Regions from separate parts of the Lysinibacillus sp. FSL W8-0992 genome, predicted to be linked through region 1. Evidence: predicted binding sites of a transcription regulator. Region 1 holds the regulator's gene; each other region holds the start of a gene.
What was found. Region 1 encodes LexA, which represses DNA repair genes until DNA is damaged. Its sites were predicted from a motif close to CGAACATATGTTCG; they were not measured.
Positions count from the first base shown of each region.

Region 2: ruvA (Holliday junction branch migration protein RuvA) is a predicted target of LexA. The motif match lies at 6,303-6,316, and genes of this name have one in related genera.
Region 3: recA (recombinase RecA) is a predicted target of LexA. The motif match lies at 1,429-1,442, and genes of this name have one in related genera.

Region 1 is NZ_JBBOZQ010000001.1:3,916,888-3,925,283, reverse strand. Features, by position in the region: gene pilM (type IV pilus biogenesis protein PilM) at 1-113, shown strand, start outside; gene NSQ74_RS19735 (PilN domain-containing protein) at 113-706, shown strand; gene NSQ74_RS19730 (potassium transporter) at 703-1,413, shown strand; gene NSQ74_RS19725 (prepilin peptidase) at 1,472-2,224, shown strand; gene NSQ74_RS19720 (gamma-glutamyl-gamma-aminobutyrate hydrolase family protein) at 2,237-2,959, shown strand; gene lexA (transcriptional repressor LexA) at 2,997-3,614, opposite strand; gene yneA (cell division suppressor protein YneA) at 3,790-4,104, shown strand; gene NSQ74_RS19705 (YneB family resolvase-like protein) at 4,101-4,766, shown strand; gene NSQ74_RS19700 (GNAT family N-acetyltransferase) at 4,853-5,374, opposite strand; gene NSQ74_RS19695 (DUF896 domain-containing protein) at 5,558-5,791, shown strand; gene tkt (transketolase) at 6,012-8,006, shown strand; gene NSQ74_RS19685 (response regulator transcription factor) at 8,279-8,396, opposite strand, start outside.
Region 2 is NZ_JBBOZQ010000001.1:2,287,316-2,295,711, forward strand. Features, by position in the region: gene NSQ74_RS11410 (Spo0B domain-containing protein) at 1-35, shown strand, start outside; gene obgE (GTPase ObgE) at 41-1,330, shown strand; gene NSQ74_RS11420 (ACT domain-containing protein) at 1,355-1,810, shown strand; gene pheA (prephenate dehydratase) at 2,177-3,055, shown strand; gene NSQ74_RS11430 (thiol-disulfide oxidoreductase DCC family protein) at 3,076-3,465, shown strand; gene NSQ74_RS11435 (transcription repressor NadR) at 3,671-4,201, opposite strand; gene NSQ74_RS11440 (LysM peptidoglycan-binding domain-containing protein) at 4,344-5,378, shown strand; gene NSQ74_RS11445 (phosphotransferase) at 5,449-6,246, shown strand; gene ruvA (Holliday junction branch migration protein RuvA) at 6,359-6,979, shown strand; gene ruvB (Holliday junction branch migration DNA helicase RuvB) at 6,998-8,002, shown strand; gene queA (tRNA preQ1(34) S-adenosylmethionine ribosyltransferase-isomerase QueA) at 8,021-8,396, shown strand, end outside.
Region 3 is NZ_JBBOZQ010000001.1:4,087,988-4,096,383, reverse strand. Features, by position in the region: gene NSQ74_RS20500 (competence/damage-inducible protein A) at 13-1,272, shown strand; gene recA (recombinase RecA) at 1,524-2,591, shown strand; gene rny (ribonuclease Y) at 3,327-4,886, shown strand; gene NSQ74_RS20485 (YveK family protein) at 5,274-5,969, shown strand; gene NSQ74_RS20480 (CpsD/CapB family tyrosine-protein kinase) at 6,043-6,705, shown strand; gene NSQ74_RS20475 (tyrosine-protein phosphatase) at 6,746-7,501, shown strand; gene NSQ74_RS20470 (glycosyltransferase family 4 protein) at 7,594-8,396, shown strand, end outside.

The DNA of each region.
Region 1 (8,396 bases):
ATTTCACGACGCCCATTACGGTGTTAAATGATGCTATGGTACAAAAATTATTCCCTCAATTTTCTGAGAAGTTTGCGAGTCTAATAGGGCTGGCTTTGAAGGAGGTACACTGATGGTACCTGAAATTAACCTCTTACCGAATTTAGAAAAACAGAAATCAGCACCAATACTCTTATATATATTCATTATTGTACTCGTTGGTATCGTTTTAGCATTCATGATAATCCAATACTTCCAGGCAAGAGGCGAGATTACGAAATTAAATGCACAGGAAATAGAGTTGACGTCCCAGCAAGAGCAGCTACAAATAGAATTAGATGGTATACGAAATATGAATGCAGGGTCACTTGAGCAATCGGTTCAATTTGTCAATCATGTAGCTTACCCTGTGACACCATTAATAGATGAGACGCAAGCATTATTGCCAGAGCAGACGTATTTACGGAATTATAAATTTGGTGAAACAACTATAGAAATTACCGCTGATTTTGAAACGATGTCAGCTATTTCAAACTATCTTGATCAATTAAACGTAAGCCCTTATTTCACTGATATTCAAGTTGGAACAATTGAAAATTTTGAGTTATCGATTGGGGAGCAGAGCGAAGTAAATTTGAAGGATAAATATCAAGAATTACCACGTTATTCGGTAACCATTACGTTGGCAATTGATTTTATTTATTTGGCTGGAGGTAGAGAATCATGACAAGCAGCAAAAACTCAGCGATTCTTCTGCTTACCGCATTAGTCGCAGCATTGTTATTTGCACTCTATTACTACTTATTAACCCCTAAATTGGAAGAGGTAGAAGCGAAGGAACGAGACGTTAGTGCACTTCAACAAGAAATTGCATCAATTCAAGAGCAAATTACTGCATTAGATACGGTACAGCAATCACATGGTGTAAGTATGCTATCTTTGCGAAAAAAAGTGCCTCAAACACGTGCCATTGAAGGCGTTATTCGAAATATCGAAGAAATAGAAGCAGTCACAGGAACTCGGGTTGAAGCTGTAGAATTTAATAATTATGATTCACTCGTGATGGACTCTTCGATTATTGACCCAAACTCGCCAGCAAATGAGGAGCAAGCGGTCACAGCACAACAACCTACTGAAAATAGCGAGCAAGCAGATAGTGAAGAAGGGGATAATGCATTACCAACGTCTACTATTGCTAAAGAATCATTACCAGTAGAATTGAAATTAGTGACGTTTAGTATTGATGTTGTTGCTATAGATACGAAGGCAATGCTTGAATTTTTAAAGGAAATTGAAAAAATTGAACGTGTGATGAAAATCGACACATTAGATATTACATTAACTGGGGAAGAGGCCGTATTCGAGGAGGATGCAGATTCATCCATTAAAGCTACCATTCAGGTAACAACCTTCTATTATGAGGGAGAACAATGATGTAAAGGCGCGCATACTCCAAAGTATGGGCGCTATGTTAGTTTAGGAGGCAATAAAAATGGAAATGGCTTATACAATACTAGTATTTGTATTTGGACTAGTTTTTGGATCGTTTTTTAATGTTGTAGGCTTACGTGTGCCGCTAAAGGAGTCAATTGTTAAGCCGCCTTCTCATTGTACGAGCTGTCAAAGACAATTAACAGCAATTGATTTAGTGCCCGTTTTATCCTATATTTTTTTAGCAGGTAAATGTCGTAGCTGTGGACAAAAAATTTCGTGGATTTATCCACTAATGGAGTTGTTAACAGGCGTATTATTCGCCTTTTCATATTGGCAATTGGGCTTTAGCGAAGAGTTTATCGTAGCGATACTATTGATTTCATTATTAGTAATCCTTGTCGTATCGGACTTTGCATATATGCTTATTCCTGATAAAGTGCTTTTGTTTTTTTTACCGTTATTAGCTATTGGACGTATGCTATCGCCATTAACGCCTTGGTGGGATAGTATCGTAGGTGCCGTCGTTGGCTTTGGCATATTATATTGTATCGCTGTTGTATCACGTGGTGGTATGGGCGGTGGCGATATTAAATTATTCTTTTTACTTGGACTTGTACTTGGTACAATAAATACATTATTGACATTATTTGTAGCGGCGGTAATTGGTATGATTGTCGGGATAATCGTGCTCAAAGTACGGCAACAAGGTCGAAAAACGCCGATTCCTTTTGGACCATCCATTGCTTTAGCTGCAATTATCGTGTATTTCTATGGGGATGTCATCATTGATTGGTATGTAGGATTATGGTAAGGGGGTATATGGATGAAACCGATTATTGGTATTACAGCATTTGCGGAAGACGATTTATCGTCAAGATTGAATGTAGCCTATAGTAAAAGTGTCATTGAGGCTGGTGGCATTCCACTTATTATTCCACTAGGGGTAGAGGAAGATGTAGCACAAATTTTATCGTTGACGGACGGTTTATTATTATCTGGTGGTCATGATGTGCATCCATTTGAATTTGGAGCGGAGCCTCTACCGAAGCTAGGACAAATACATCCAGAACGAGATAAGGTGGAACTTGCCTTAATTCATGCGGCTTTTACAAGGAAAATGCCAATTTTGGGGATTTGCCGTGGCATGCAAATACTTAATGTTGCGTTAGGTGGAACTTTATACCAAGATATTGATAGCGAATATCATAGTAGTAAGCTGTTAAAGCATACTCAACAAGCAGCTCGGGGTGTTGCTACACATTATGTACAAATTACGCCAGATACGTTGTTAAAATCAATTATCGAGGAAGAAAAAATTGCTGTGAATTCATTTCACCATCAAGCTGTAAATGTATTAGCAGAGAAGCTAATCGTTGCAGCGAAATCGAGTGATGGTCTAGTTGAAGCGTTCGTGCACGAAGACTATCCGTTTTGTTTAGCAGTGCAGTGGCACCCAGAAGAACAAGCAGTTGTAGGGGATTTAGCTGCACAGAAGCTTTTTACAGCCTTTACTGAGGAGAGCTTAAAATATAAAAGAGAAGCATGAGTGCTTCTCTTTTTTGTTTGCTAAGTATGAGAATGCATTAGTGTACACGGCGATATAAGCCGACTACTTGTCCTAAAATTGAAACTTGGTCTACAATAATCGGTTCCATTGTAGCGTTTTCTGGCTGTAAGCGGAAATGATTTTTTTCTTTGAAGAAGCGTTTAACTGTTGCTTCATCTTCTTCTGTCATTGCAACGACAATATCACCGTTATCTGCTGTTGCTTTTTGCTTCACGATGACTAAATCGCCATCAAAAATACCCGCCTCAATCATCGATTCACCCATGATTTCTAACATAAATAGTTGATCTTCACTTGTACCGTAAATATCAGGTAATGGGAAATATTCGTCGATATTTTCGATGGCAGTAATCGGTGATCCAGCTGTTACCTTACCAACAAGCGGTACATGGATGACGCTTTGCTTTTGAATTGAATCTTCTGGCTCTAAAATTTCAATGGCACGTGGCTTAGTAGGGTCTCGTCGAATAAAGCCTTTTTGCTCTAAACGAGCTAAATGTCCATGAACCGTTGAGCTTGATGCAAGTCCAACTGCTTCCCCAATCTCACGTACAGATGGCGGATACCCTTTTGCACGTACTTCTTCTTTGATAAACGCTAGTATATCCTCTTGTCTTTTCGAAACTTTTTTCATGATTGCTCACCTCTTTTTTTATATCATTCTTCTTACTATCTTCTTACTAGATAGTATAGCAGAATGCGAACACTTATGCAAACATAGGTTCGAAAAGTGTTTGACAAAAACGTCTGTTCGCTTTATCATAAGAACATACATTCCGAACAAACATTCTTAAAAGGGGATATGATGAATGAATTGGTTTAAAAAAAATACACATATTTCAATTTTATTAGGCGCATTTTTACTATTTGCAGGTTATCTTGTTATAACTGATCCTGGAGACATTACTTACACTGAAATTTATATCGAACATGGCGATAGCTTATGGTCGTTAGCTGAGCAATACCGTGGTAAAATGGGTATGGACGACTGGATAAAACTTGTGAAAGCCGAGAACGAATTACATAGCGTAAAAATAGTTGCTGGAAAATCACTCGTTATACCAGTAGTGGGTGACAATCAGACACCCACCAATTCAATTGAAATTGCGAGAAGTGAAAGATGATGAATAAACAAAGAACGGCTGTAATTTACTGCCGTGTGAGCACCGAAAAAGAGACACAAAGTTCTTCATTGGAGCGTCAACAAGAAGAATTACTTCGTTATGCTAAGGAACAAAACTACGATGTGAAAAATGTTTTTTTGGATAAGCATAGTGGTTATGATGTTGAGCGCGAAGGATTACTTGAAATGCTCGATTATATTAAAGAAAAAGAGATACACGCATTATTTGTGCAAGATGAAACGCGTTTAGGGCGTGGTAATGCACGAATGGCTGTACTTCATTTATTGCAAAAAACGGAAACAGATGTTTTTTCCATGCGTGATGCAGGGCCTGTACAATTGAATGAGATGGATACGATGTTGCTCGAAATTTTAGCTATTGTTGAGGAATATCAACGTAAAATCCATAATGCGAAAATTCGTCGTGGTATGCGCCGTGCAGTAGAAAATGGCTATCGTCCTGAACATAACCTTTCCAATCGTGGTAATCCAAATGGTCAGGAGCGTAAGGAAGTGCCTATAGAAGAAATTGTGAAGCTACGAAATCGGGGCTTTACCTATGAGGAAATTGCTACGACACTAAGAGGTCTTGGCTTCGATGTAAGTAAGGCAACCGTACATAGGCGTTATCAAGAACATCAAGAAAGGTTAGCGGGCAATTAATTTGCCCTGCTAATCTTTTTTCATGTTTAAAAACACTCCTGATTGGAAAATAAACTGTCCAAGTAGGTAGGAGGGCAAGATTAATTTCATATTATAGCTACCCATTCTTCCTGCAAAATAGCGTAATAGTATTCATCCCACCAACCGTCACCATACGGAATGCATTTTTTAAAAAATCCTTCACGTTGCATACCGATTTTTTCCATCACTCGGTAGGAGGCAATATTTTCAGGCTGGCATGTAGCGATAATTCTATGAAGCTTCATTTTCGTAAACCCGTAATCCAATAGGGCGTGCGCTGCTTCTGAAGCATAACCTTGACGATAATATGCAGGATTCAACACCCATCCAATTTCATATGTATGTTCGCCAAAGTAGGGATGGAAAACTAGATGACCAATGACTTGTTGCTGATCATGTAAAACAATAGCAAAATGTTGTGCTTGCTCACCGCTATTATCTGTTATAAATTTTTGTACCTGTTCTACAGTTAAAACACCTTCTGGCATATAGTGCATCACCGATTTATCAGACATATAACTATAAACAGCTTGCAAATCTTGTGCTTCAAATTTTCGGATATGTAATCGTTGTGTTGTGATGTTCACCTTATTTCCTCCAATAAAGTATAAATTTTTTCCTTGTATAATTAGTTATACACGACTAACATCTGGAAGTCATGTAAATTATGGCTAAGAAGTGTTTTTAAGGGTTGGTATAACTGCATTTTAAGGGAAACCATGCTATACTTTGCATACTGAAGTGATAAAGGTATTGAAAGGTGTGTAACAATGTTATCAAAAGAAAAAATTAATCGAATTAATGAATTAGCAGCAAAAGCAAAAGCGGGCAACTTAACAGAGGAAGAAGCGAAAGAGCGTACTTCTCTTCGCAAAGAATATTTAGATACATTTAGAGCGTCAATGCGCGATACGATTGAAAATGTTAAAGTTGTCGATGAAGAAGGTAATGACGTTACACCTGAGAAGGTAAAACAAGCGAAAAAAAATAAATTTTTAAATTAATATGTCACATTTAATCCACTACTAGAACATTTGGATTTTCTATTGTTATAGCTGGATAATATTCATCATTCAATTCTTACATTTTAAATGGCAAGTTACAAAATGATGATAAAGTATGACATAAATCTCAAATAGTATAACAAAAGCATTGTTTTCTAGGACAATGTTGACTAAACTGTAGTAGAACAATATATAGGACGAGAAAGGATGTCACAACATAATGACTCAACATGCGGATCAACTAGCGATTAATGCTATCCGAACATTGTCAATTGATGCAATTGAAAAAGCAAATTCAGGTCACCCAGGCTTACCGATGGGGGCAGCGCCAATGGCTTATACGCTTTGGACAAAACAACTTCGCCACAATCCGGCTAATCCAAAGTGGTATAACCGCGATCGTTTCGTACTTTCAGCAGGTCACGGCTCTATGCTTTTATATAGCCTACTTCACCTTGGAGGTTACGGCCTTCCAATGGAAGAAATTCAAAACTTCCGTCAATGGGATTCATTAACTCCAGGACATCCAGAATACGGTCATACTGTTGGAGTAGAGGCAACTACAGGTCCTCTTGGACAAGGTATTGCCATGTCAGTTGGTATGGCAATGGCAGAGAGTCATTTAGCTGCTACTTATAATAAACCAGGACATGATATTGTCGATCACTATACATTTGCGCTTTGCGGCGATGGCGATTTAATGGAAGGTGTTGCAGCTGAAGCGATTTCATTAGCTGGTCACTTAAAACTTGAAAAATTAATCGTATTATACGATTCAAACGATATTTCATTAGATGGTGATTTAGAAAAATCATTCTCTGAAAACGTACAAAAACGCTTTGAGTCATATGGCTGGAACTATTTAAAAGTTGCTGATGGCACAGAAGTAGAAGCTGTTAACAAAGCAATCGAGGAAGCTAAAAAATCTACTGGCAAGCCAACACTTATTGAAGTGAAAACAGTAATTGGTTTCGGTTCTCCAAACAAGTCAGGTAAATCTGATTCTCACGGTGCTCCACTAGGTACTGATGAGGTTGTATTAACAAAAGCAGCATACGAATGGGCGCACGAACCATTCCAAATTCCTGCTGAAGTATATGATACGTTCAATGCAGCTGCTGAAGTGCAAGGTGCACAATCAGAAGCGGCTTGGAATACGAAATTTGAAGCATACAAAGCGGAGTTTCCTGAATTAGCAACTCAATTCGAAAATGCTATGAATGGTAAGTTACCAGAAGATTTTGCAGCAGAATTGCCAGTATATGAAGCAGGTAAATCTGTAGCAACACGTTCTTCTTCAGGTGATGCAATCAATGCGATTGCGAAGAAAACTCCATCATTCTTCGGTGGTTCAGCTGACCTTGCAGGCTCAAACAAAACGACGATGAAAGGCGCAGGCGATTTCTCAGCAGACGATTATGCTGGTCGCAATATTTGGTTCGGTGTGCGTGAATTTGCAATGGGCGCAGCAATGAACGGTATGGCTCTTCACGGTGGTCTAAACGTCTTTGGTGGTACATTCTTCGTATTCTCAGATTACGTACGTCCAGCTGTTCGTCTTTCTGCATTAATGGGTCTTCCTGTAACATATGTATTCACACATGACTCAATCGCTGTAGGGGAAGATGGCCCAACACATGAACCTATCGAACATTTAGCTTCATTACGTGCAATGCCAAATCTTTCTGTTGTACGTCCAGCAGATGCAAATGAATCTGCAGTTGCATGGGAGCTTGCTGTATCTTCTGAAAACACACCAACTGTATTAGTATTATCTCGTCAAAACTTACCAGTGCTTGACGCGTCAATTGAAACAGTTCGCGAAGGTGTTACAAAAGGTGCTTACACTGTATCACCTGCTTCTAAAGAAGTAGCAGATGCAATTATAATTGCAACAGGTTCTGAAGTTTCACTTGCTATCGAAGCACAAAAAGCTTTAAAAGCTGATGGTATGGATGTAGCAGTTGTGTCAATGCCGTCAATGGATCGCTTCGAAAAACAAGATGCAGCATATAAAGAATCAGTTCTTCCAAAAGCTGTGACTAAACGTCTTGCAATCGAAATGGGTGCATCATTCGGTTGGCATAAATACACTGGCTTTGAAGGAGACGTTCTTGCTATCGACAAGTTCGGCGCTTCTGCACCAGGTGAATTAGTAATGGAAAAATACGGTTTCACAGTAGAAAATGTTGTAGCGAAAGTAAAAGCGCTATAAGATTTGGCTATAATACAAAATACCGCAACGCTCTAATTGAGCGCTGCGGTATTTTTTTGAGTAATTTATGAGGAATCGCCGATATAAGGGCATGAATCGCCGATAGCACGAGGGAAATCGCCGATAGAACGTGGCGAATCGCCGATAGCACGAGAGGAATCGCCGATAAAACATGGCGAATCGCCGATAAAACTCAGAGAATCGCCGATAAAACTCAGAGAATCGCCACTAAAACAGCACAAATCGCCGGTAATCTCGTGACACTCATAATATTATTTGGCCAAACCATTTTGAAAGGCGTAGACGACGGCTTGTGTACGATCTTGGACGTCTAATTTGGCTAAAATATTGCTGACATGGGTTTTCACAGTTTTTAATGCGATGTATAAG
Region 2 (8,396 bases), 1.6 Mb from region 1:
GCTGGCAATATGTGTTGAGTGCAAATAGGGAGTGAAATAAATGTTTGTCGATCACGTAAAGATATATGTAAAAGGTGGCGATGGCGGCGATGGAATGGTAGCATTTCGCCGTGAAAAATATGTACCAAATGGTGGTCCAGCTGGTGGAGATGGCGGTCACGGAGGTAACGTTGTCTTTGAAGTAGAAGAAGGCTTACGTACGTTAATGGATTTCCGTTATAAACGACACTTTAAAGCAGATCGTGGTGAACACGGGATGAGTAAAGGGATGCACGGAAAACGCGCTGAAGATTTAATTGTCAAAGTGCCACCAGGTACAGTTGTGATGAATGAGGAAACAGGAGAAGTCATCGCAGATTTAGTTGAGCATGGTCAACAAGCGATTATCGCTAAATCAGGTCGAGGTGGACGTGGGAATTCCCGCTTTGCAACCCCGGCTAATCCTGCGCCTGAGCTTTCTGAAAAAGGCGAGCCAGGACAAGAATTAAATGTTATATTAGAGTTAAAAGTATTAGCAGATGTTGGTTTAGTTGGTTTCCCAAGTGTAGGAAAATCAACACTATTATCTGTTGTTTCTGCAGCAAAACCAAAGATTGGCGCTTATCATTTTACGACAATCGTGCCGAATTTAGGAATGATTGAAACAGATGATCACCGAAGCTTTGCAATGGCAGATTTACCTGGGCTAATTGAAGGTGCACATGAAGGCGTAGGGTTAGGACATCAATTTTTACGTCATATCGAACGTACACGTGTAATTGTGCATGTTATCGATATGTCAGGAATGGAAGGCCGTGACCCGTACGAAGACTATTTAACAATTAACGAGGAGTTAAAGCAATATAATCTGCGTTTAACAGAGCGTCCTCAAATTATTGTAGCAAATAAAATGGATATGCCAGAAGCAGAAGAAAACTTAGTGGAATTCCGCAAAAAGGTAGGCGAAGATGTACAAATCTTCCCAATCTCAGCAGTTTCACGACAAGGCTTAAAAGAATTATTATTTGCTATAGCAGATTTACTTGAAGTAACGCCTGAGTTCCCTCTATTTGAAGATGTAGAGGAGCAATCAGACGCAACGGTGATGTACAAGCATCAATCACAAGGTGATGATTTCGAGATTACACGTGATGATGACGGTACATTTATCATTAGTGGCTACTCGATTGAACGTCTATTTAAAATGACAGACTTTAGTCGTGAAGATGGTATTCGCCGTTTCGCACGCCAATTGCGCGGTATGGGCGTGGACGAGGCATTGCGTGAGCGTGGTGCTCAAAATGGTGATACAGTTCGTCTGCAAGAGTTTGAGTTCGAATTTATAGATTAAGACAGGAGTTTTAGGGGGAAGCGTATGAAGAATGTTGCGAATCAGCGATATTATTTAGTTCGTGAAGATGTATTGACGGATGCTATGCAAAAAACATTGGAGGCGAAGCAATTACTTTCAAGTGGTTCAGTATCCTCCATCTGGGATGCGGTAAAGCAAGTGGATTTATCGCGCAGTGCGTTTTACAAATATCGTGATGCTGTATTTCCTTTTCACTCTATTGTACAGGAGCGCATTTTAACTGTCTTTTTACAGCTTCAAGATCGAAAAGGAACGTTGGCTAAGTTATTAGAAACTGTGACAAATTCACATTGTAATGTACTAACAATCCATCAAACTATACCAATTCAAGGACGTGCTAATGTGACATTGTCATTAGATGTGACGAGTATGACTTCTGAACTTGATGATTTAATCCAGCAGCTAAAACGATTAGATTTTGTTGAATCTGCTGAGGTAATTAGTTCTGGTGCATTGTAAGGGGCTATTTGAAAAAGCCCCTTGCCTTTTATTAGTTAATGCTGGTAGCTGTTGATACAAAATTTCGCTCCCTTTCCGCATGCGATGAGCAAGCCTCTCTGAAGCTAAAAATAGCCTCTGTGAGGTTTCGCTTAAGTCGCTATCCTGCGAAATACTGCGAAATTTTTTTAAAATACCCAAACATAGTGTGTAATAACTGCATTTGATAAAAGCAATTTTATCTTAACAGCTAGCAAAAGCAGTACATATTTTCACATTTACTCTTTTTAGGGGAGGCTATGTAACATAGCCTTTTCTTTTTATAAAGAGTTTTCCAAACATTAAAAATGTTTAAGATACTATGAATTGTAGAAGGAGGTCATTTTGATGACAGAGCGACAGTGGGAGAAACGAATTGCATATTTAGGACCGGAAGCATCATTTACATATTTAGCAACAAAATCTATCTTCCCAACTGATAGCCTTGTACCATGTACAACGATACCTGAATGCATTGAGGCAGTAGCAGAGGGCAAGGTTGATTTAGCGGTTGTACCATTAGAAAATGCATTAGAGGGCTCAGTACCATTGACGCTCGATTATTTATTCCATGAGGCAACGCTTTATGTGACAGGTGAGCTACAATTAAAAATTCAACAACATTTAATGGTCAATAAGGCGCAAAAGGACAATTGGGAATCGATCAAAGGAGTATATTCACATCCGCATGCTTTAGCACAATGTCATAAATATTTATTTTATCGCTTCAGTGATGTGCCTTTACATCAAACAACATCAACAGCGGCCGCAGCTAAATTTGTTTCCGAAAATCCAGATGAATGTATTGCAGCAGTAGGTAATGCAGCCGCAGCAGCGAAATACGGACTAGAAATCGTGCAAGATAATATACATGATTTTCATTTTAATCATACTCGTTTCTTTGTGTTATCCAAGCAAAATAAACGTCTACCCCAGGAATTATCAGAAGGGCAAGCGAAAACAACCTTCATGATTACGTTACCGACAGATCGTTCAGGTGCTTTACACCAAGTTCTTTCCGTCTTTGCGTGGCGACAATTAAATTTAAGTAAAATTGAATCACGTCCATTAAAAACAGGTCTTGGGGATTATTTCTTTATGATTGATGTGTTAGCAGATGAAAAACAACCAATGATGCGGGGGGCTATGGAGGAGCTAGCGGCACTTGGCTGCAAAGTGAAATCTCTTGGTACATACTTTACGTATTTAACATCTGACGAAGACTAACAGGTTTAGGGGTGTCAAAAATGGGTGGTATAATATTGTTTGATGGAATTTGTAATTTCTGTAATAACAGTGTGCAATTTATAATCAAACGCGATCAAGCTGCGTTTTTCAAGTTTGCTTCGATTCAAAGTGAGGTTGGCCAAGCGCTTCTTGCGCAATACAAAGTACCAGCAAATATCGATAGTGTGATTTACATTGAACAAGAGAATATTTATTTTGAATCAACAGCAGCGCTTAAAATTAGTCGACGTTTAGATGGCTTATGGCCTGCTTGCTACGTGCTAATTGTTATACCACAATGTATACGAAATACAGCATATAAACTTTTTGCAAAAAATCGTTATCGTCTTTTCGGTAAAAAGCAAGCATGTCTATTACCAACACCCTCACAACGACAACGTTTTCTTTAAGGTGCCAGGCACATAAACAATTTTTAAAATTTCAAAAATTTTATTACTAACCGAGTAAAAATCCACGAAGATTTCTGCGGCTTACATCGTGCCCGCGGAAACCGAAGTGGATTTTTTTACGTTCGTTATAGAAAGCCTGGTATTATGCACAAGAACATCTATGAGCTAGCTCTCGGCTCTAATTTTCGTCCGTCACCATACCTTATTAATCTGAAACGAGATAGCCCTTTTTTTGCAATGATTGCTCAATTAAGTCTAAAACTTCAACGGAAGGTGCTGAAATAACATGAAGATGAGTGCCGCCTGTAAGTGCAGATAAGTAGCTTGCTTGTGTGTCGTTAACACGTTGTACAAATTTTTCAACTTCATGACGATTGGAGACCATGAACGAAGCGGTAAGCTCTCCGTAAATGGGATGCTCGACAATTACATTTTTAACTGTTCCACCACAGTCTACAATTGTTAACAATTCATCTTTAGCGTCTTCTGGTTTGTGGAAACATGGGATTGTCCGTTCAACAGTTTGACTGAGTTGCTCTTGGTGCATATAAATATAACCTTGGCTTGTTGCAATGATAGGTTCATTTCTAGCCTTTAATAATGTCATATCGTTAACAATGACCTGTCTAGAAACGTTTGCAAATTTAGCGAAGTCTGTCCCAGTTATAGGTGTGTTGCTTTTTTTTAGCAGTTCTAAAAGTTGCAGTCGGCGTTCCTCGCCTAACATTTTTTTCATAAAAGATCACCTCTGCCATGTAATAAAGGAAGTGTTATTCCTTAAGCATTAGTGTACCATGAAGCATTTCCACCATGCGTAATTTTTTGTATCCAAATGAAACATTGAACATATGATACGTAGAGAGGAAGGGAGGAAAAAATTGCGTATTCATATTGTTCAAAAGGGAGATACGTTGTGGAAGATTGCGAAAGAGTACGGTATTTCGTTTGAGGATTTAAAGCGACTCAATGCCCATCTTGCCAACCCTGATTATATTGTTCCGGGCATGGAAATTATTTTGCCTGAAAAAATAAACATGGAGCCACATAAAGGATCACATAAGGAAACACATAAAGAAACACAAGTGCATAAAGAGATGCCAACTCAAACAAAGCCAAAGGAAAGTGTTAAAAAAGAGGTGCAAAGACCGATGCCGGTACCACCCCCTATTGTTATTCAACCACCAGCACCGATGCCGATGCCAGAACCACAGATGATTCCAATACCGTTTCCAATGCCAATGCCGATGCCACAACAACAGCAACCGATGTGGGTGCCTCAGCCAGTAGAACTTAGCTGGAATCAACAATTAGTAATGCCGCAAGTGCAACAACCAGCACCACCACCACCAGTAGCACAGCCAGCACCGCCGCCACCGCCGCCGCCACCACAGCCAGCACCAGCACCGCCGCCGGTTCATATGGTACCACATATGCCAATGGTACCTCATTGCTCTAGCTGTCATCAGCCAATGCATCATCAAATGTGGTGGCATATGCCAATGCATCCACAAGTAGAGGCATATACAATGCCACAGCAACAAATGCAATATGCTATGCCGCAACAACCAATGCCAACATATGTAGAAGGTGCGAATTTCTTAGAATCGAGCTCATCACCATTCTTTAATGAGCCGCAAATGCAGCCTCAATTTGAGCAGATGCCAATGATGCCAATGATGCCGATGAATCAACCTTGCGGATGTGGTTCACAGCATGGAATGGGTCAATCTTGCGGATGTGGTGCACAACATGGAATGGGTCAATCCTGTGGATGTGGTTCTCAGCCGGTAATGATGCCTAATTGGCAATTTGACCATAATTGCCCACCGCCATGCCCGCCACCATGTCCTTCACCTGGACCATGGGTTTCACCGAACTTTTTCCCAGGCGGGATGACGCCTTATCGATGGTAAAAAAGCATTCATTGTTGAGGAAGTAAAACCGAACATTTGGAAGTATAAATATCGATCAAATCATTATTTTGTGAAACGAGCAAAGCAGTTAGAAATAGCAGATAAGGTGAGGGCAATTCATCGTCAACTTGGACGAATAGAGCCCTCCCTCGTCTTGCCTCTAGTAAAAAGTGATGATGAGCAACTTATCGTTCAAATGTGGCAAGAGGGAAGCCGCAGTGCGAATTTTGCACATAAAAAAGATAGAGAACAATCTTTAAAGTTATTAAACACACTGCATGATACAAATCAAAAAACTGCGTGGCAACGAGTGCCAGGTTTGTATACCTTCTCACAGCTTTTAAAATGGCAGATGCGTCATATGCGTTTTAAAAGCAGACGAAATGAATTTAGAGCATTTTTAACGAGAGAAGAAGTGGATCAAATCATTCATTTTAGTGAAAAGGCTTTGCAGTTAATGGAACAGGAAAATGTGCCAGAGAAAGATATAACATTGTTACACGGTGATGTCGTTCATCATAATTTCTTATGGTGTTCAGATGGGGAATTGCGCTTAATCGATTTTGATCTTGCACATCTTGGTGAAGCTGATGATGAATATATATTATGGCTGCATCGTGTGTTACCTGCAGTAGATTATAATATTGATAGTATTTTGAACGAATTACCAGAGCTTCAACGGTTAGATAAGAGAAAGTTACATCGTCTAAAGTTTCCTAATGAGTTATTACGAGAGTGGTTATTTGCTGTAGATTTGCCACTAGAACAACAGCTAGTATTTTTAGATTATTTAATACCGTTTACTAAGCGAGCCCTAACATACTGGCCGAAACTGTGGTACGATATTGATAGAGTGATAAAGAAATGACCGTCTCCGAGGCGGTCATTTTTGCATGTGAACGGTACTATCGCCATTTATATAGTCGAGCATTCGTTCGCTATATGCTATAATCGAAGACGATGAATGTGAGGGATTTTACATGTATGATTATTTAAAAGGACAAGTAGTGCGTATTACGCCTGAGTATATCGTTTTGGAGCAACAGGGGATTGGCTGGCAGTTGAATACACCTAATCCATTTGCATTTCGTGCGTCAGCCGTAGAACAACAAATCTACGTACATCTACATGTTCGAGAAGATGCACAAATGTTGTATGGCTTTCCTAATTTAGACCAACGAGAGCTGTTCCGAAAATTAATTTTAGTGTCGGGCATTGGACCTAAAGGGGCGCTTGCGATTTTAGCAACAGGCAATCCACAACAAGTAATCAGTGCCATCGAACGTGAAGACGAAGCATTTTTAGTGAAATTCCCTGGTGTTGGTAAAAAAACAGCACGTCAAATGATTCTAGATTTGAAAGGCAAACTTGGTTCTTTACTTGACACTATTGAGTTACCTAGCTCTGAGGATGAGTTACCGTTATTTGGCGTCAATCCATATAAGCATGAATTAGAAGAAGCCATTCTAGCATTAATGGCACTTGGTTATTCAGAAAAAGAACTCGATAAAATCCGACCGCTTCTTGAAGATAATGACAAGCTAGAAACAACAGATGCCTATATGAAGCAAGCATTACAGCTTCTACTGAAGTTAAAATAATGAAAGGGGGGCAGGTACATGTCAGAGCGCATGATAGCAAGTGAAGCAGGTAGTTATGATGAACAATTTGAATTATCTCTAAGACCACAAAGATTGGCTCAATATATTGGGCAGCAGAAGGTTAAAGAGAACTTACAAATTTTCATTGAAGCGGCGAAGCTTCGGCAGGAAAGTTTGGATCATGTACTATTATATGGTCCTCCTGGATTGGGAAAGACGACATTAGCCGCGATTATTGCAAATGAAATGAATGTTAATGTTCGTATGACGAGTGGCCCTGCTATTGAGCGTCCAGGAGATTTAGCCGCAATTTTAAGCTCACTGGAGCCGGGGGATGTATTATTTATTGATGAAATTCATCGCCTTCCCCGTGCGATTGAAGAGGTACTATATCCAGCAATGGAGGATTTTTGTTTAGACATCGTTGTTGGAAAAGGCCCTGAAGCACGTTCTGTCCGTCTTGATTTGCCACCTTTTACACTCGTTGGGGCAACTACAAGAGCGGGAGCGTTGTCAGCGCCACTCCGAGATCGATTTGGTGTTCTACTACGTCTAGAATTTTATGATGATACATCATTAGCTGAAATTGTAGTTAGAAGCGCGCATTTATTTGATGTCGATATTGAGCAAATAGCCGCAGGTGAAATGGCAAGGCGCTCACGTGGTACGCCTCGTATCGCTAACCGCTTACTTAAACGAGTGCGAGATTATGCACAAGTGCTTGGAGATGGTATGATAACGGAGGACCTTGCCAAGCAAGCGCTAGAACTTTTACAAGTTGATCCTAGAGGGCTTGACCATATTGACCATAAACTTGTGACCAATATGATTGAGCGCTTCCGTGGTGGCCCAGTAGGCTTAGATACACTTGCTGCCTCCATAGGTGAAGAACGAGTGACGATAGAAGATGTGTACGAGCCTTATTTAATGCAAATAGGCTTTATTCAACGTACACCGCGTGGACGTGTTGCAACGCATCTTGCTTACGAACATTTTGGATATGATTATCCACAACAAACATAAAAGAAGGAAGTTTTTTCAATGCGTGTAGAAGATTTTGATTTTGAATTACCAGAGGAGCTCATTGCACAAACGCCACTTGTCGATCGTACGGCAAGCCGTTTAATGGTGGTGACACCGGGCTCAGAAAAAGTCGAGCATCATCATTTTGCCCATATATTAAATGAGCTACATGCTGGTGACTGTCTTGTATTAAATGATACAAGAGTATTACCAGCACGTTTAATGGGTGTGAAAGAGGAAACAGGCGCACATATCGAAGTATTGCTTTTAAAGCAAACAGCAGGCACTGATGAATGGGAAACGCTTGTAAAGCCAGCAAAACGTGTTAAAGTGGGTACCGTTGTGACATTTGGCGACGGTTTACTAACCGCTACTTGTACAGCTGAGTTAGACC
Region 3 (8,396 bases), 170 kb from region 1:
GTCTTGTGAATCATGAATGCTGAAATCCTTGCAGTTGGCTCAGAGTTATTACTTGGACAGATTTCAAATACAAATGCAAAGTTTATTTCTAATCAGCTTTCTGAGTTAGGAATTAATGTGTTTTATCATACCGTTGTTGGCGATAATTCAAAACGGTTAGAGGAAGCAATAAGCATAGCGGAATCGCGCGCTGATCTTATCATTTTTTCAGGTGGTTTAGGCCCTACAAAGGATGATTTAACGAAGGAAACGATTGCTCGTCATCTTGGGCTAGATCTTGTAATCGATCAAGTTGCATTGTCATACATTGAGCAATTTTTTGCTAAACGAGGCATCTCAATGACGGAAAATAACCGCAAGCAGGCGCTTGTATTAGCAGGTAGCGAGGTGCTAGCTAATCATCATGGTATGGCACCAGGGATGATTTTGACAAAGGATAAGCGTACCTACATTTTACTTCCTGGACCTCCAAAAGAACTGGAGCCGATGTTCCAATTTGAAGCGAAGCCAAAGCTTGGTACAATGCTAAATGATGGCGGAGTCATAGTGTCTCATGTAATGCGCTTTTATGGCATTGGAGAAGCTGAGTTAGAAGTGCGTGTACAAGATATTTTAGATACACAAACAAATCCGACAGTTGCACCACTAGCTGCTGATGGAGAAGTAACTTTACGTGTAACAGCAAAGGCGCAATCAGAGCAGGAAGCCCAACAGCTTATTGCTGATAAAGTGGCGGAGATTCGTGCTATTGTAGGAGACTTCCAATATGGCATAAATGATGATTCACTTGCCTCGAAAACGGTAGAAATGTTGCAAGATAATAAATTAACGATTTCTGCAGCAGAAAGCTTAACAGCAGGTTTATTTCAATCAGAGCTAGCAGAGATTCCAGGCGTAGGCAATATTCTTATAGGAGGCGTAGTGACCTATACAGAAGATGCCAAGGTAAAGCAGCTAGGTATTGACCAACAATTATTAGATACTTATGGTATCGTCAGCAGTGAATGTGCTGCAGCAATGGCTAGTGCAGTGCGTGAAAAATTTGGTACGAATATTGGTATTGGGTTAACGGGAGCGGCTGGTCCTACTGCACATGACCATCAGCCAGTTGGAACGGTATGGATTGGAATTGCTATAGGCGACGAAGAGCCAATAACATATTTACTGCATTTATCAGGTATGCGCAATACAAATCGTTTACGTGCGGTTAAATTTACATTTCATTATTTAATGCAACAATTAGAAGAACGAGGATATATGAAACGATTTTAATTTGCTAATTGGTTTAGTAGGGTAGAACCCTAGCTGAAGCAATGCATAGGCTCGAAAAAAATTGGGCGCAATTACGACTGGAGTGTAATTGCTAATAGTTGAAAATGGGAATTTGGATAGGAAAAACTTATCCAAATTTTTATTTTGGATTAAAATCGAATAAATGTTCGCTTTTTTCTTGCGTGTTCTCAAAAAAACAAGTATAGTAGAGATAGACAATAACAGTGAACAGTTTTGAAGGAGGAAAAATAATGAGTGATCGTAAAGCAGCCTTAGAACAGGCGTTAAAACAAATTGAGAAGAATTTCGGTAAAGGCTCTATCATGAAGCTAGGCGAAAAAACAGATTTAGAAATTGCTACATCTTCTAGTGGTTCACTAGCACTTGATGCCGCATTAGGTATAGGTGGATACCCACGTGGACGTATTATTGAAGTATATGGTCCAGAATCATCAGGTAAAACAACAGTTGCACTACATGCCATTGCGGAAGTACAAGCAAAGGGTGGACAAGCAGCATTTATTGACGCTGAGCATGCGTTAGATCCGATTTATGCTCAAAAATTAGGCGTAAATATCGATGAACTTTTATTATCACAACCAGATACTGGTGAGCAAGCGCTTGAAATTGCAGAAGCGTTAGTGCGTAGTGGCGCTATTGATATTATCGTTATTGACTCTGTTGCAGCGCTAGTACCGAAAGCTGAAATTGAAGGCGATATGGGTGACTCTCACGTTGGTTTACAAGCTCGTTTAATGTCTCAAGCATTACGTAAGCTTTCAGGCGCTATCAATAAATCAAAAACTATCGCTATTTTCATTAACCAAATTCGTGAAAAAATTGGTGTTATGTTCGGTAATCCAGAAACGACACCTGGTGGTCGTGCGCTTAAGTTCTACAGCTCAGTACGTTTAGAAGTTCGTCGTGCAGAAGCAATAAAACAAGGTAATGATATTATGGGTAACCGTACGAAAATTAAAATTGTAAAAAACAAAGTGGCACCACCATTCCGTACAGCTGAGGTTGATATTATGTACGGTGAAGGGATCTCAAAAGAGGGCGAAACAGTCGATTTAGGTGTAGAATTAGACATCGTTCAAAAAAGTGGATCTTGGTACGCTTATGGCGATGAGCGTCTAGGCCAAGGACGTGAAAACGCAAAACAATATTTAAAAGAAAATCCTGCTGTTTTAGAAGAAATTGCAAATAAAATTCGTTCTTCTTACGGAATTGCCGCAACACAGTATACAATTGCTGCACATGATGACGAGGAAATGGATGAAGAGCTAATGCTTCTTCTTGAAGATGAAAAAAAATAAATATTGTTCTCACTTCTAAAGGAATGAGAATGCTTAAGATGCGACAAAATGCATCAAGAAGTTCATTCTAGTTACATTTTAATAAGTTGGTTAGAGCACACGTCGGCGACTTCTGCTGTAACGCATAGTACGTAAGACGAACAATCTACGCTAGTGAGGGTTGAGGCTTACAGAAGTGCTGTGCAGAAAGCGTGCGCCTACAAAGGAAATCAATCAACATAGCAATTCGCTTCACTCTAAATCGTTCTTACTCATAAGAAGTAAGAACGATTTTTTTGTTAGTTTAATAGATTGTAGCGATACTGGAATTGATAGATAGCTAACGTAAATTATAGATATAGTTATGAGTGAAATAGGGTATAAAATTTTTGATTGGACAGCTGACAAAGAGACGATATGTTCATTTGTCAAAGAAAGTTAAAATAATTGTATTAAGATGACGGTAATTGTGGTAATAATTGTATTGTAACCATCATCCTAATAAAAAGATTATTCATCGAAGAAGGCATTTTATCTAGCTCAAAAGTAACAGTTAATATATCCATCTAATGGATATGACTTACTTTTTTTGTTGCAGATAGGCGAACAGATGCCCGTCTATCCTTGACAGAGCCTGAGGCTAGCTATACAATTAAATATGTATAATTTCTGAATTATGACTTTAAAATAGGCAGTACATTTTTTGTATGCGCCGACTGAACCTGTATTACCCAAATAGCAAGAGGAGGTGTTCATATGGATGGAATTACTATCATCTCCGCTTTGCTTGGACTCATCGTTGGTGCCGCTGTTAGCTATATCTACATGAAAAAAGTGAATGACTCAAAAATCACTGGTGCTAAACATGTCGCTGAAACAATCGTTGAAGAAGGAAAACGAGAGGCGGAGGCATTAAAGAAAGAAGCACTACTTGAAGCCAAAGATGAAACTCACAAATTTCGTACTGAAGCAGAAAATGACATTCGTGACCGTCGTTTAGAACTTCAAAAACAAGAGAACCGTTTATTGCAAAGAGAAGAGAATCTTGATCGCAAGGATGATGCTCTGAATAAGAGAGAAGCCAGCTTAGAGCGTAAGGAACAAGCTCTAGCTGAAAGACAACAGCATATTGAACAGATGGAAAGCAAAGTGGACGAGCTTGTTGCAGCGCAAAAAACAGAACTAGAGCGCATTTCTGCATTAACAAGAGATGAAGCTAAGACTATTATCTTAAGTGAAGTAGAGAAAGAGCTAGCGACTGATATTGCTGTAATGACGAAGGAATCTGAAATGCGTGTGAAAGAGGAATCTGATAAAAAGGCACGTGAAATTTTATCATTGGCACTGCAACGCTTTGCTGCAGACCACGTTGCAGAAACAACAGTCTCTGTTGTGAACTTGCCAAATGATGAAATGAAAGGTCGTATTATTGGTAGAGAGGGTCGTAATATCCGTACACTCGAAACTTTAACAGGAATCGATTTAATTATTGATGATACTCCAGAAGCAGTAATTTTATCTGGGTTTGATCCAATTCGTCGTGAAACGGCTCGACTTGCACTTGAAAAGCTGGTACAGGATGGTCGTATTCACCCTGCTCGCATCGAAGAAATGGTTGAGAAATCTCGTCGAGAGGTGGATGAACAAATTCGTGAAACAGGGGAACAAACGACATTTGAAATCGGCATTCACAATCTACATCCAGACTTAATGAAGATTTTGGGCCGCATGAAATACCGTACAAGCTACGGGCAAAACGTCCTAAAACATTCAGTGGAGGTTGCACATTTGGCAGGTTTACTAGCTGCTGAGCTTGGTGAAGATGTAGCGTTAGCTCGTCGTGCAGGCCTATTGCATGATATAGGTAAAGCAATCGACCATGAAGTTGAAGGAAGCCATGTTGAAATCGGCGTGGAATTAGCTACGAAATATAAAGAACATCCTGTTGTTATTAATAGTATTGCTTCTCACCATGGTGATACAGAAGCGACATCTGTTATTGCAGTATTAGTAGCTGCAGCAGACGCATTATCAGCAGCGCGTCCAGGTGCTCGTAGTGAGACACTGGAAAACTATATTCGCAGACTAGAAAAATTAGAAGAGATTTCTGAAAGCTATGATGGTGTTGAAAAATCATATGCTATCCAAGCAGGTCGTGAAATCCGAATTATTGTTCAACCAGAAAAAATTGACGATTTAGCATCTCATCGTCTTGCACGTGATATTCGTAAGCGTATTGAAGAAGAACTAGATTATCCAGGTCATATTAAAGTAACCGTTATTCGCGAAACTCGTGCAGTGGAGTATGCAAAATAATAAAATAAGAGGCTCCTCTTGATTTTAATCAAGAGGAGCCTCTTTTTATTTGGTTAGGAATACAAGATTGTATTTAGCACGTATTTGAATGAAAAACACTTAGATTAGATGATTGTGACCTTATGCAGTTCGTCAGATGTGAAAATGAATATATCGGTTTTAGTAAGAAGCGTTTCCTGAAAATTGGATTCGCTTTTTGTTTTTGAAAAGCCCCATATTAATAATAGAAGATATAAGCTTATGTAACATCTATGTCTCTTTATCGACCATGAATAAAAGGGAGATATCAATAATATAATAGGCCATAAAACTTTTTGAATAAAACTTTTTAATGTAACTAGTGGATATAGATTAGCTAGCATATGTTATGTCAAGGGGTGAAGGTCGTTGCAAGAAACTATCACATTACAAGATGTATTGAAAATAGTGCGAAAGCAATTGCTCTATATTATCAGTTTTGCACTTTTATTAGCATTAGTCACTGCGTTTCTTAGTTACTTTATCATAAAGCCAACGTATGAGGCGCAGACCCAGCTTTTAGTAAATCAAAAAAATACCGATCAAGCTCTGTTAGGGGTACAGCAAGTAGAAACAAATCTACGCTTAATTAATACGTACAATGTTATTATTCAAAGTCCTGCTATTTTATCAAAAGTGATTAGCCAACTTAATTTAAATAGTACACCTGAAAAATTAAAGGAACAGATTACTGTATCCAACGCCAGTAATTCTCAAGTTGTCAATATTGCTGTCCGCGATAAAAAGCCCGAAATGGCAGTCGATATTGCCAATACTGTAGCAGGCGTATTTCAAGAGGAAATTCAAGTGTTAATGACAATCGACAATATTAATATTTTGTCCGTAGCGAAATTGGAGGACAAACCTGAGCCTGTAGCACCAAACAAAAATTTATATATTGTGGCGGCTGCAATGATTGGATTTATCATAAGCGCTGGCATTGCGTTATTGATAGAGTGCTTGGATACAACAGTTAAGACAGAGCAAGATATTGAAGAAACCATTGGGTTACCAATTATTGGCATAATAAGTAAAATAACTAGTGCGAGCTATAAAAACATATGATTGAATCCCGTTACATAAGGAGGGAGTAACTGTGTTTCTTCAAAAAAGAGCCAATAAAAAAAAACTAGGAAAAATGGGCAGGAAGCTTGTGACAGTCGGCAATAGTAATTCCATCGTTTCTGAGCAATTTCGTACAATACGAACAAACATTACCTTCGCAATGCCAGATCAAGACATCAAAACAATTTTAGTAACTTCAGCGACGCCAGGTGAAGGGAAATCAACAAATGTAGCCAATTTAGGCGTTGTATTTGCACAAGAAGGGAAAAAAATATTAATTGTAGATGCTGATTTACGTAAGCCCACAATGCATTATACGTTTCGATTACAAAATATAAGAGGTCTTTCAAATTTACTGACAAGACAATATGAAATGTCAGAAGTTTTAAATAGTACAGATATTCCTAATCTTTTTGTTATGACGAGTGGACCAATTCCACCTAATCCCGCTGAGTTACTTTCTTCAAAAACAATGGATAGTATTATGACGCAACTAATAGGAGACTTTGACATCATTATTTTTGATGCACCACCACTGTTATCTGTAACCGATGCACAAGTTTTATCTAATAAATGTCAAGGAACACTACTAATTGTGAATAGTGGTGTAGTGGAAAATGCAAGTGTACTTAAAGCGAAATTAAGTCTTGAAGCATCAAAGGCGAATATTTTAGGCGTAGTTTTAAACAATTACAAATTACCTCTCGGCGAATATTATGATCAATATTACCGATAGTGATTGGGCGTAGATAGGGAAGTGAAACGTAGTGATAGATATGCACAGTCATATTTTAGTAAATGTCGATGACGGTCCCGAAACAGTAGAAGAGACATTCAGATTATTTGAACAGGCTATTATGGAAGGTATTACAGCAATTATTTCTACTTCACATGCGCTACACCCTAAATATAATGTCCATGTTCATGTAGTACATGAACAAATTGCACAATTACAACAGGAAATTGACAGACGTAACATGCCACTAACACTTTATCCAGGACATGAGGTGAGATTGGCAGGGAATATTTTGGAGCTTTATAAGAAAGATCAGCTTCTCACATTAGCACATTCAAATTATTTGTTACTTGAGCTTCCATCGGGTTTCATTCCCACATATACACGAACAATCATTTACAACTTGTTGACAGCAGGTATAACGCCAATCATTGCTCATCCAGAACGAAATAAAGCGATAGCAGAAAATCCAAGTCGCTTAGAAAACCTCGTACGTGACGGTGCACTTGCACAAATAACTGCAGGAAGTTTAGCTGGTTTGTTTGGCAAGTCCATTCAACAGCTTTCTTTGAAATTAGTTCGATCGAACCTTGTCCATACATATGGTTCGGATGTGCATAATTTAAAAACACGCCCATTCTTATTTGAAAAAGGTCTGAGATTTTTGGAAAAGCAAAAAGAATTGAATGCGGTGGATGCCTTTTTAGAAAATAATATACGAATCATCAATAATCAGCCTTTTATCGTATATGAGCCAGTAAATAACTTCACAAAAAGACGGTGGAAGTTATTTTGAATGGAGCTGCTTATAAAAGCTAAAGAGAGCAAATAGTACGTAAAGATGCTGGCACGATAGTAGGTATTAAACATATAAGGGGACAGTTTGGGATGAGAGTCGTTTTTATGAGAAGTAATCCAATTTCTCCAGATCCGAGAGTTGAAAAAGAAGTGGACAGCCTTAGAAAAAATGACTGGCATGTTCAAATTTTAGCATGGGATAGAGATAGTAAATATAACGCAAAAGTAGAATTTTTGGAGCGAGCTCATACAATTAAAATTACAAGGTTTGGCATCCCTGCTACATTTGGTGGAGGATTTAAAAAAAATTTCTTTCCACTATTGCGCTTTCAGCTAAAGCTATTCCAATGGCTACTTCAAAATAAAAATACGTATGATATTATTCATGCTTGTGATTTTGATACAGCATTTGTAGGTACAGTATGTGCGAAAATACTCCGTAAAAAAGTCATTTATGATATGTTTGATTCCGTTACTGCCCCCTTCCATGGACCTGCAATAATAGGGAAAATAGTTGAAAAAATTGATAGAGCACTATTAAATAGTGTGGATGCTGTCATTATTTGTACAGAAAAGCGAAGAGGGCAAATAGCTAATGCATCACCGAAAAAAATTGAGGTTATTTATAATACTCCACTGCATGTGGATTTAAAATATGATTTAAATTTGAATCACGATAAAGTAAAAATTGTCTATGTCGGCATACTGGCAAATGAAAGACTCATTAAGGAACTAGTTGAAATCGTAAAAAATAATCCACACTACGAATTGCATATTGGTGGATTTGGCGAGTATGCAGACGAATTGGCACAAATGGCACTGCAATATGACAACATACTTTTTTACGGAAAAATCCCGTATGAAAAAACATTAGCATTAGAAAAAAGTTGTGA